3 regions of the Protofrankia symbiont of Coriaria myrtifolia genome follow, and region 3 is predicted to be linked to each of the others. Evidence: riboswitches for the same ligand, from Rfam matches in the RefSeq annotation. Region 3 holds a riboswitch; each other region holds the start of a gene.
What was found. Region 3 has a riboswitch for cyclic di-AMP ahead of CM1CMNOD_RS20295 (C40 family peptidase). Riboswitches for the same ligand answer to the same signal wherever they lie in the genome.
Positions count from the first base shown of each region.

Region 1: it holds a riboswitch for cyclic di-AMP, as region 3 does, so the genes downstream of both, CM1CMNOD_RS23990 (C40 family peptidase) here and CM1CMNOD_RS20295 (C40 family peptidase) in region 3, are expected to answer to the same signal.
Region 2: it holds a riboswitch for cyclic di-AMP, as region 3 does, so the genes downstream of both, CM1CMNOD_RS02615 (transglycosylase family protein) here and CM1CMNOD_RS20295 (C40 family peptidase) in region 3, are expected to answer to the same signal.

Region 1 covers NZ_CAAAFS010000196.1:7,053-10,322, reverse strand. The annotation lists gene tkt (transketolase) at 1-570, shown strand, start outside; gene CM1CMNOD_RS11080 (cold-shock protein) at 884-1,324, shown strand; cyclic di-AMP (ydaO/yuaA leader) riboswitch at 1,836-1,998, shown strand; gene CM1CMNOD_RS23990 (C40 family peptidase) at 2,002-2,736, shown strand; gene CM1CMNOD_RS11070 (peptidoglycan-binding protein) at 3,130-3,270, shown strand, end outside.
Region 2 covers NZ_CAAAFS010000050.1:9,494-12,763, forward strand. The annotation lists gene CM1CMNOD_RS02610 (transglycosylase family protein) at 1-160, opposite strand, end outside; cyclic di-AMP (ydaO/yuaA leader) riboswitch at 166-331, opposite strand; gene CM1CMNOD_RS02615 (transglycosylase family protein) at 891-1,592, opposite strand; cyclic di-AMP (ydaO/yuaA leader) riboswitch at 1,599-1,747, opposite strand; gene fbaA (class II fructose-bisphosphate aldolase) at 2,327-3,270, opposite strand, start outside.
Region 3 covers NZ_CAAAFS010000346.1:18,337-21,606, reverse strand. The annotation lists gene CM1CMNOD_RS20300 (PHB depolymerase family esterase) at 1-349, shown strand, start outside; gene CM1CMNOD_RS20295 (C40 family peptidase) at 770-1,741, opposite strand; cyclic di-AMP (ydaO/yuaA leader) riboswitch at 1,930-2,105, opposite strand; gene CM1CMNOD_RS20290 (4-hydroxybenzoate 3-monooxygenase) at 2,629-3,270, shown strand, end outside.

The DNA.
Region 1 (3,270 bases), on a different contig from region 3:
GGCCTGCTGGTGATCCGTCCCTGTGACGCGGGCGAGGTCGTGCAGGCGTGGCGGGTGGTCATGGGCCTGCGGCAGGAGCCGGCCGCGCTCGTCCTGAGCCGGCAGGCGCTGCCGACGCTGGACCGGGCCCGCTACGCCGACGCCGCCGGGCTCGCCCGCGGCGGCTACGTGCTGGTCGACCCCGCCGACGGCGATCCCGAGGTGATCCTGATCGGTACCGGCAGCGAGGTGCACCTGGCCCTGGCCGCCCACGAGGAGCTGACCGCGCAGGGGGTGCGCGCCCGGGTGGTCAGCCTGCCGTCCTGGGAGCTGTTCGAGCGGCAGCCCGCGCAGTACCGCGACCAGGTGCTCCCACCGGCGGTCCGCGCGCGGGTCGTGGTCGAGCAGGCGGCCACGCTCGGCTGGGAACGGTACGCCGGCCCGGACGGGGTGATCATCGGTATGCGGACCTTCGGCGCGTCCGCCCCGCTGCGGGCGTTGCAGACCAAGTTCGGTTTCACCCCGCAGGCGGTGGTCAGTGCCGCCAGGCAGAGCCTGGCCGCCGTCAGCGCTGTTGGTGACCCGGCGTAGACCGCGAGGATCCGGATCCGAAGATTTCGGTCACGATGTCGACGGCCGGCTGGTTCCCGGGGGAGTCCGCGGGAGCCGGTCGGCCGACGGCCCGTTCCGGTGTTTCCGCGATCGTTCCCTGCCGATCGTTGTCGGTTGTTGTCGGTTGTTTTGCGCTCCGGGTGTCGGCTTGACCTGGCTGTGCGCACCTGAGACGGTGAACAGGCCCCATGGTCGTGCGAGCGGTCCTGGGGTTTGGTTGTGCACAGGTTCGTCTGGTGTGCAGGTGACTGGGTACAGAGCTGGTTGGCACAGAGGTTGTACAGGGGCAGACGTGGTGGGTACCGGTAGGATTCTGCGTTTCGACGGGGTTCGTGGCTACGGTTTCATAGCGCCTGACGCTGGCGGCGACGATATTTTCATGCACGCAAACGATCTTCAAGATGAGAAGCATCTGTTCCAGCCCGGAACGCTGGTGGAGTTCGAGGCGGAGGAAAGCGACAGGGGCCCGAAGGCGTCGGTCGTCCGCCTGGCCCGTCGGGCCCAGGCCCGTCCGGCGCCAGCGAGTCCCCTGGCTTCCCCGAGCATGGCCAACGGGCGTTCGGACGCCGATGACGACGACATGTGCGACGTCCTCACCGTCGGGGAGTTCCGACACCTGCTGACCGAGACGCTCATCGAGTCGGTGCCGACCCTGACCGGCGGCCAGATAAGCCAGATACGGCAGCGGCTGACCAGCCTCGCGCAGGCGCGTGGCTGGGTCGAGTCCCAATAACCGGCCCGCTCAGGCCCCTACCGGCCCGGCCCGGAATCTGTCGACCCGCGCCGGTGCCCGGGCGCGTCGTTGCTGCCCGGACGCTGCGCCGGCCACACGGCTGGCCACGCTGCGCTGGCCGTACCACTGACCACACCATGCGCACGGCCGGATCTGTGACGTTGCTCCGGCTGGTCGATTCGCCTACCTGCGGGCGATCCGCCTGCCCGGCTGCGAAACACAGAAACACAACAGCGGAAAAAATGTTGCTGCCGGTCCGCGTTGACTGTTGCACGATACGCACCGGTTATCCGTGGAAGCGGTGTGTAGCGCCGTCACGCTGTGGCCAGCTTGTACCGTCTCGGCGGTCATCCTGAGACAGCACGCGTAAATGATACGCACAGTGAGTGCTGTACGTCGACATGCCGAGAAAACCGCCGCTTGCGACTACCGAAAGTAGTTCGCTACGTTGGCCGGGTTCTCAACGGCACCGGACCGCACGCCGAGTTCTGTCCACGGTCCGGTGTCTTCCGACTAGCGATCGCCAGGACAGAAGCGGGGGACCCACCTTTCCGCCGGACGTCGCCACCACGGTGGCCGTCCTTGGGGTGAAGTCGGCCGCGTGTATCCGCGCGTCGACCGGGCTTCCCGGCCCGAACCCGACAGCTAACCTCGCAGGCGTATGGGAAGGATCAGCGTTGCCTGCACATCAGGTGAATTCAGGTCCGGCTGCCGTACATCGTTCCAATTCCAATTCCAATTCCAATCCCGGCCCCAGGCGCGGTCGTCATCGCGCGCCCACGACCCGCTCCACCCTCGGCCGGATATCGGCGCGTACCGCGGTCGCCGCCGCGGCCACCGGCACTGTCGCCCTCTCCGGGCTGGCCTCGCCGGCCCTGGCGAACGACCGGGGCCTGGACACGGGCGGGACGGGCCGGACCGACGCCGCCACGACCAGTACGACCACCGCGACCAGCACGAACGCTGCCCGGTCAGCCGCCTTTACGATCACCCCGGCCGCCACCACGGGCACGGGCACGCTGGCGGCGCAACCGGTGAGTTTCTCGACGTCCTCCGCCAGCGGCTTCGGGGCGAAGCTCGTCTATCTGGCGTCGAAGCAGGCCGGCAAGCCGTACGTGTGGGGTGCCGAGGGGCCGCGGGCGTTCGACTGCTCCGGCCTCGTCCGGTACATCTACAAGCAGCTTGGCCGCAGCGTCCCGCGGACAGCCAACGCGCAGTACAACGCCTCCCAGAAGCTGTCGAAGAACGCCCGGCAGCCCGGTGACCTCATTTTCTTCGGCCGGCCGGGAGGCATCCACCATGTGGGTGTCTACGCCGGGAACGGGATGATGTGGGCCTCCCCGCACACCGGGGCCGTGGTCCGGCTCCAGAAGGTCTACACCAGTAACTATCTGGTCGGCCGTATCAGGTGACCGACCGCCCGGGCCGGGCTGGCGGCCACGGGGTGTCCAGGAGCCCCGGGCGGACAGCGCGGGAAACCACGGGTGGACGCCACGAAAATTTCTCCCGGTTGTTGCCGGACAGATTTTCTCGGAACACCGTCGGATTCTTTTGGCTCCCGTTCCGGGTGTTCAAAAAACGCCTGTAGAAACGCATTGAATTGCCTTTTTGGCGCTCTGGGGGCGACACCGGAGCCTCCTGAAGCAATGTGGTGAACGGCCTGTTCGGCGACCCGAATGACGTTTTCCCAGCGGCTGGTAGAGAACTCGGGAAATATAGTTCTCGAGCCGGCCCTAGAGAGTACTGTGCCGGCATTTCCGGCAACGGGCGATCCTTTCGACGATATTTTAGGTGAGAGTCTGATTATGGCCAGGGGAAGGCACAGAAAACCCGGTCGGTGCAACGGCGCCGCATTAGCGGGCACCGTCGGGCTCATCGGGACGACGGCTGGAATGATGCTGACCGCGGCTCCGGCCAGCGCGGCCGGGACGTCCGGGTCCGCCGTC
Region 2 (3,270 bases), on a different contig from region 3:
GGCGGAGTTTGGCGAAGTCGTCAGAGGTCGCCGCACTCGCGGGTGCGGCCGTGACGGCCAGGCCGCTGCTCACGAGTGCCGTTACGGCACCGGTGGTACGCAGAACCTTCATGACGGTGGAGGGAGGTTGCGGGGCGCGGTGCCTGCCACCAGACGGCATGTGGGTCGGTCCTTCCCGTCGCCTACGAGGTGAGCTGTCGGGTGCGGGCGGGAATCAAGCCCGGCCGGCGGCGCCGAGGGACGCTGCCGGCTTTACCCCAAGGACTCCGTGAGAGGACGTCCGGATGGTGGTTCCCCCGATCCTGTCCTTGTGGCTCCGCGGTAGCTCGGGCCGTACCGAACGGGGACAGGACTCGGCGTCCGTCCGGGCGGCCTCACCGATCCGGCGAGTGGGAGAACTCTAGCGAGTCTGGTTCTATCGAAGCAAATCGGGGTGTCGGATGAACTACACCCACGTGACCGTTATCACCCGAATGGGCTAGGCACCGTGAATGTGTCACCGTACCTGACGGTGTGACTCCGCTTCGCTGCGGGGTCACCTTCTCCGGATTCTGTGACTTATGGTGACGGGTAAAGCTTCTTGCGTATCGATAATGTGCTTGTTGTCACTTCTGGAGCACGCCGGGGAGCAGGATCGTCCGGGTCGGTTCCCGACCCCGCCGGATCGGCTCCCAGGCCGGCCGGATCCGGGGTTCTCCCGGATGCGGCCGGAGGCCTGACACGAGAAGAGATCATGGCTGTGCTGTCCGTGGTGCTCCAGCCCGATCCGTCGGATGTCCAGCCACGGGTGAGCCGCCTGTTTTCGGGCCGTGCGGGCCGCCGGTGGGCGGTGCTGGCCGCCGAGGGGCGTTCGACTGCCGGGTTGTTCAGTCGGCTGTTCAGTCGGTTGTTCAGCCGAAGGTGGCGGCCCTGGTCCGTGGGCCGCAGATGCCGTCCTCCTGCAGGCCCCGCGAGCCCTGCAAGAGGACGGCGGCGAAGGCGGACTGGGGGCCGTAGCGGCCGTCGATCTTGATCCGGTAGCCGAGCCTGTTCATCTGGCGCTGCCAGGCTCGTACGTCCGAGCGCACCTGGTAGATCAGCCCGGTGGTGAACAGCGTGTTGTCCGCGAGACGCTGCGCGCTCTGACTCACCACCCAGCGCTGGGTCCCGGTCGACCCACCCGCGCTCACCGAGCCGCTGCCGGACGAACTGGCCCCGGACGAACTGGCGCCTGCCGCCAGCTGGTCGGCGCCCATCCCCTGGCCGCAGACCGGCCACTGGCCGAAGCCGGACCGGTTGGCCAGTCTCAGCGCGGCCTCGTCCTGGGTGGCGGGCGAGGCGCTGCTGGGCAGCCCGGTGTAGCCGAGGCTCTGCCAGGTGCTCAGCGAGAACTGGTAGGCACCGTAGTAACCGTTGCCGGTACTGGTGCTGTAGTTCCCTCCGGATTCGCACTGGCGTAGCTGCGCCCAGGTGGTGGCGGCGCTGGCGGGTTGTGACATCACGATGCTTCCGCTGACCGCCGCGGCCAGGGCGGGAGCGACCACCAGCGCCCGAGCGCCCAGCCGGGTTCGGCCGGTTTCGTGATGTCGATTTCGGGAACGTGCACTGGACATATTGGTTTATGCCCTTCCCCACGCCTGCGAAGTGAGCTGTCGGGTTCGGGCTGGGACTGCCCGGCCGCATTTGCGGCTTCACCCCGAGGACGCCCGATATCGGCGCCCAGAAGTGGGTCCCCCGTTCCTGCCACAAGTTTGGGTTTTCGTCGGACGAGGGCAGGATTCGGCGTGCCGCCCGACGTGTGTTCGCTGTATCGCGAGCACGGCGCAGACCATAACAACAATTGCTGGGCGCCGAACAAGCGGGGAATCCGCTTCGTGAGGATGCGCACATCGGGCCGACAGCTCTTGCCGGGGCTCGGGAGCGGATGGTAGCGCGCGGGTGCGCGCGCTTATTGCTTTCATCGTACTTTTATTGCCGGGAAAACTCGGTATCCCGTCGTGGCGGTGACGATCGGAACCGGATTATCCGGGTAGGAACCCGTGTGCGAGCCGGCGGTCCGCGTGCTCCGGGCCAAAGGCCGGGCCCGGCCGGCCGGGCGCACGCGGCGCGGAACACCGTTGATTTCGCCGAAGACGCATAGAACGGCAGGACGGTGTGTACCGTACCCGTGATCCGACGATGGTGCGACCTTTCCGGAACCCGCGCCATATGCGGAATGACCGCTGACGGGTGACGGCTGGCGGTCACCCGATGCCCGGGGACTGACGCCCACACGCGAACGCTCGCCAGCCGGACGACGAAGCCCGGTCTGGCGAGCGTGTTGTGGAGCCGTCCCGTCCGAGCGGGGTCAGTTGGCGAGGGAGCGTCCCGCGGAACGCAGGTCCTCACACGCCTTCACGACGCGGGCGGCCATGCCGACTTCGGCCGCCTTGCCGTAGCTGCGCGGATCGTAGTGCTTCTTCACGCCGACCTCGCCGTCCACCTTCAGGACACCGTCGTAGTTCCGGAAGACGTGATCGACGACCGGCCGGGTGAACGCGTACTGGGTGTCGGTGTCCACATTCATCTTGATCACGCCGTAATCGACCGCTTCACGGATCTCGGACAGGTCGGAACCGCTCCCACCGTGGAAGACCAGGTCGAGGGGTTTGGCGTCGGCTGGCAGCCCGAGCTTCTGCGCGACATACTGCTGCCCATCACGCAGGATGCTCGGACGGAGTTTCACATTGCCCGGCTTGTATACCCCGTGCACGTTTCCGAAGGTTGCCGCGACCAGGTAGCGGCCCCGTTCCCCGGCGCCGAGGACCTCGACAGTCCGCCACATGTCCTCGGGCGTGCTGTACAGTTTCTCGTCGATCGCGCCGACGATGCCGTCCTCCTCGCCGCCGACGACACCGATCTCCACCTCCAGGACGATTTTCGCCTGGGCCGTGTCCGCCAGCAGCGCGTCGGCGATTTTGAGGTTCTCCTCGATCTCGACCGCGGAGCCGTCCCACATGTGGGACTGGAACAGCGGCTCGCGGCCCTCCCTGAGCACTCGCTCCTTGGAGATCGCGACCAGCGGGCGCAGGTAGGTGTCGAGCTTGCCGGCAGGACAGTGGTCGGTGTGCAGCGCGATGTTGACCGGATACGCCTTGGCGACATGGTGGGCGAACTCGGCCAGGGCCTGCGCGCCGAGCACCATGTTCTTCACCCTGGTACCGGAGAGAAATTCGGCCCCGCCGGTGGAAATCTGTACGATACCGTCGCTCCCGGCGTCCGCGAAGCCCTTCAGCGCGGCATTCAGGGTTT
Region 3 (3,270 bases):
CGCCGTGGTCTACCCGGAAGCCGTGGACGGCGAATGGAGGTTGGACGATCCTCAGGGCGCGGACGTGCAGTACCTGCGTGACGTCGTGCGCTACGTGTCGCAGGAGCGGTCGAAGATCGATCAGTCCCGGATCTACATCTGGGGCCTTGGCGAAGGTGGGCGTGCCGCCCTCGCGGTTGCCTGCGCGGCGCCCGACAACGGGCTGAAGTTTGTCGCCGTCGCGACGGTGGGGTCGGTCGGGCAGAGCCCGAGCTGCTCGCCAGAAACCCATGTCCAGCATGTCGACGGGGCGTGGAACGAGCGGATCACGCGCGCTCTGTGGGACTTCTCCAGGCAGTTCAAGGCGTAGGAGCGGGCGTCCGGTCGTCCGCCGTGGCTTGGGGAACTCGCGGAGGAGACGCCTTGAGGGGAGCTTCGGTCTCGGCCGGGCATCCGGTCGGTGAGAGGGGGCGGCTCCCGCCGACCGGCCGGACTGTGGGGGGGGTCCAGTACGACCGGCCGGCGGAAGCCTCTTGTTCCGCCGGGCTTTCCGAGCTGGGGGGGTTGGCTCGGTCCGACCAGCGGAAGTCATCATCGCGGGATGCCGCCCGCGGAGTGCCGCCAGGCCGGTGTCGACATCGACAACTTCGACCTGGCGGCAAGGTTCACGCACAACCGGAGGGGGAGGCTGTGTGGGAACCCGCCTGTGAATTGTGTTTATAAGGTTTGGTTGTCAGTACACGAAGCCATGTACTGACAACCAGCTGCGGACGCGGGCTGATCGGTTCAGTCAGAGAACCCGGCCGACAGAATACGACGTGGTGTAGAGGGGCCTCAGTGAGACGACGTCGCCTGACTTGGGCGCCACCCACATCTTACCATCGCCCGCATAAATGCCAACATGGTAGATATTACCTGGCGTGCCGTAGAAAATCAGATCACCCGGCTGCTTGTTGTACTGCGATATCCGGGTGGTCGCCTGGTACTGTGCCTCGGCAGTGCGGGGGAGGTTGCGTCCCAACTGCTTGAAGACGTACTGGATCAGCCCCGAGCAGTCGAAAGTGTAGGGGCCCTCCGCGCCGTAGACGTAGGGCTTGCCGGCCTGCTGGGCCGCAAGATACACCGCCCGTTCGCCGAACGAGCTGGCGACTGCGAGTGCGCCTGAGACGGCGCTGCTCAAGGCCGAGCCACTGACGCGGGCAGTCTGGGAAGGCCGGGGCGCCGGGGTATTGGGGATCACGGTCAACGTGCCGACGTTGGTCGACCGTGTCGACCGCAGAGCGTCGGTTCCGTCGAAAATCGCGGTGACCTGCGTGGTGGTGAGAACCTTGGCAGTGTAACTGGTGAAGCCCTGCTCGTTGGTGTAAAGGTGCTTGAAGGTCGCCCATCCCTCCGGCAGCTTCACCTGGACCTTGACGAGCTGGTTGGCCAGCGGCGCGTGGGTGACCGCGTCCTCAAGATGAAATCCCACCTCCACCGGCTGGTCTGCCTTCACGGAGACGTCCGAATTCGTGACTTTGAGCACGACACCGGTCTTGGGATGCAGGTCGGTCTGGTTGAGCACCTGACTGGTGACCGATCCGGAACCGCCCGTGGACAGCGGATTGATGGTGGAGGTGCGCAGGCTGGCCAGCGACGCCTGGCCACCGAATTGTGATCCGAGCGTTATGGGCGAGGTGACGGAAGCATCGTCGGAATTTGAGTCGGCTGTGGCACATCCGGCCAGGGCGACACCGGACACCGCGACGGTACCGGTGGTCATCACGGCGACAGCGGCCCGAGCTCGCGAGCGGCCCGTTCCGGACTGCTGCGTGGGCGCGCGATGTCGGCCACGTGTCGGGCGGTCGACGTGCCGGTCGATCTGCTGCCGGCGGGGTGACGGCGAAGCCGTCTGCGACGAACGCGATCGTAGTGCCGGATCAGGCTGCACATCATGCGCAGACAAGGTTGTGATCCTTCCCGTTCGCCTGCGAGGTGAGCTGTCGGGTTCGGGCTGGGCTGCCCGGTGGGTCGCGCGACCATCGCGCTGCGCACTTCACCCCGAGGACGACACCGCGGTTCGGTGCCGCCCGGTGGAGGATGGGTCCCCCGCTCCTGCCCTGGTGACGACTCGGAGGGAACACCGGGACCGCGGGCAGGATTCGGCAGTTCGGCCCGGTGTGTCGTGCCGTCGACGCGAGACTAGTTCATACGGATGGCGCTAGTAAACACTAGTCCCTCACAACTACCCCAAGTAGTTGTATGAAGTGTCATAACCGGCTGTTCTACCCCATCCTCCTTCGCCGGCCGGGGCGGCGTCGGGTGCGACCAGCTGGCTTGTGACCTTTGGTCGCTCGGCTGACGTGCCGCTTTCCGTGACTTGCGGGATGCGGAGGATGACAATACGCCATAGCGGCGGCAGATGGTCGACTGGGGGCCTTCGGGCACGGATAGTCAACAATATCGCTACTTTAGGTAGCGATCAGCGCTATCCGCCAGCAACACTCCGCTCCTTTTGCGAAAATTGTCCGGTTGGTTGGTGCCGGGCTGTCGGCCTCCTGACGCGTGTCGGAATGTGACGTCGTACTCTGGCAGTGCCTCGCCCGGATCGGTTCGTCCGGGTCAGCCATGTGATCAGGGCAGTATGGCGGGTGATCAGGAATCGTGTCGATGCTCCCGGGGGAGGCGCTCGCCGTGACGCGCTCCGCTCCGGGGTCTGCACCGGACGGGCACGGCGCGCTCCAGCCGGGCGCGTCTGCCTCGCGGCCGCGTCCTCGCCGGGTGGGCGTCGTTGTGATTGGCGCGGGTGTCGCGGGCCTGGTGGCGGCGGTCGTACTGGCTCGTCGGGGTATCGACACGCTCGTGCTCGAGGCTGCCAGTCGGGCCAGGGTGGAAAGCCGTCCACGTGCCGGGCTGCTCGGGCCGGCGGCGGTGGACGCCCTGGAGCGCAACGGGCTTGCCGACGGCCTGCGGGCCGAAGGTGCGCCACACCACAACTGTGAGCTCCGGCATCGTCGCAGAGCGTTTGTCGTCGAGTATGATCGCCACGCGGGCGGACGCCATCACGTCGTCTACCCGCAGCAGGAGCTCGTCGCCGATCTGGTTGCCGCCTACCTTGCCGCGGGTGGCGTCATCGAGTTCGGCGTCACTGACGTGATGTTGGACGCGCTGACCTCCGACCATCCCGCCGTCTCGTTCGTCACGGCCGACGGGCAGCGGCAGACAGTGGAAAGCCGTTTCATCGCGGGCTGCGACGGTCATCACGGCGTTTCCCGCGGATCGATCCCCGAGGGCGCGTTGCGCCACATCCGA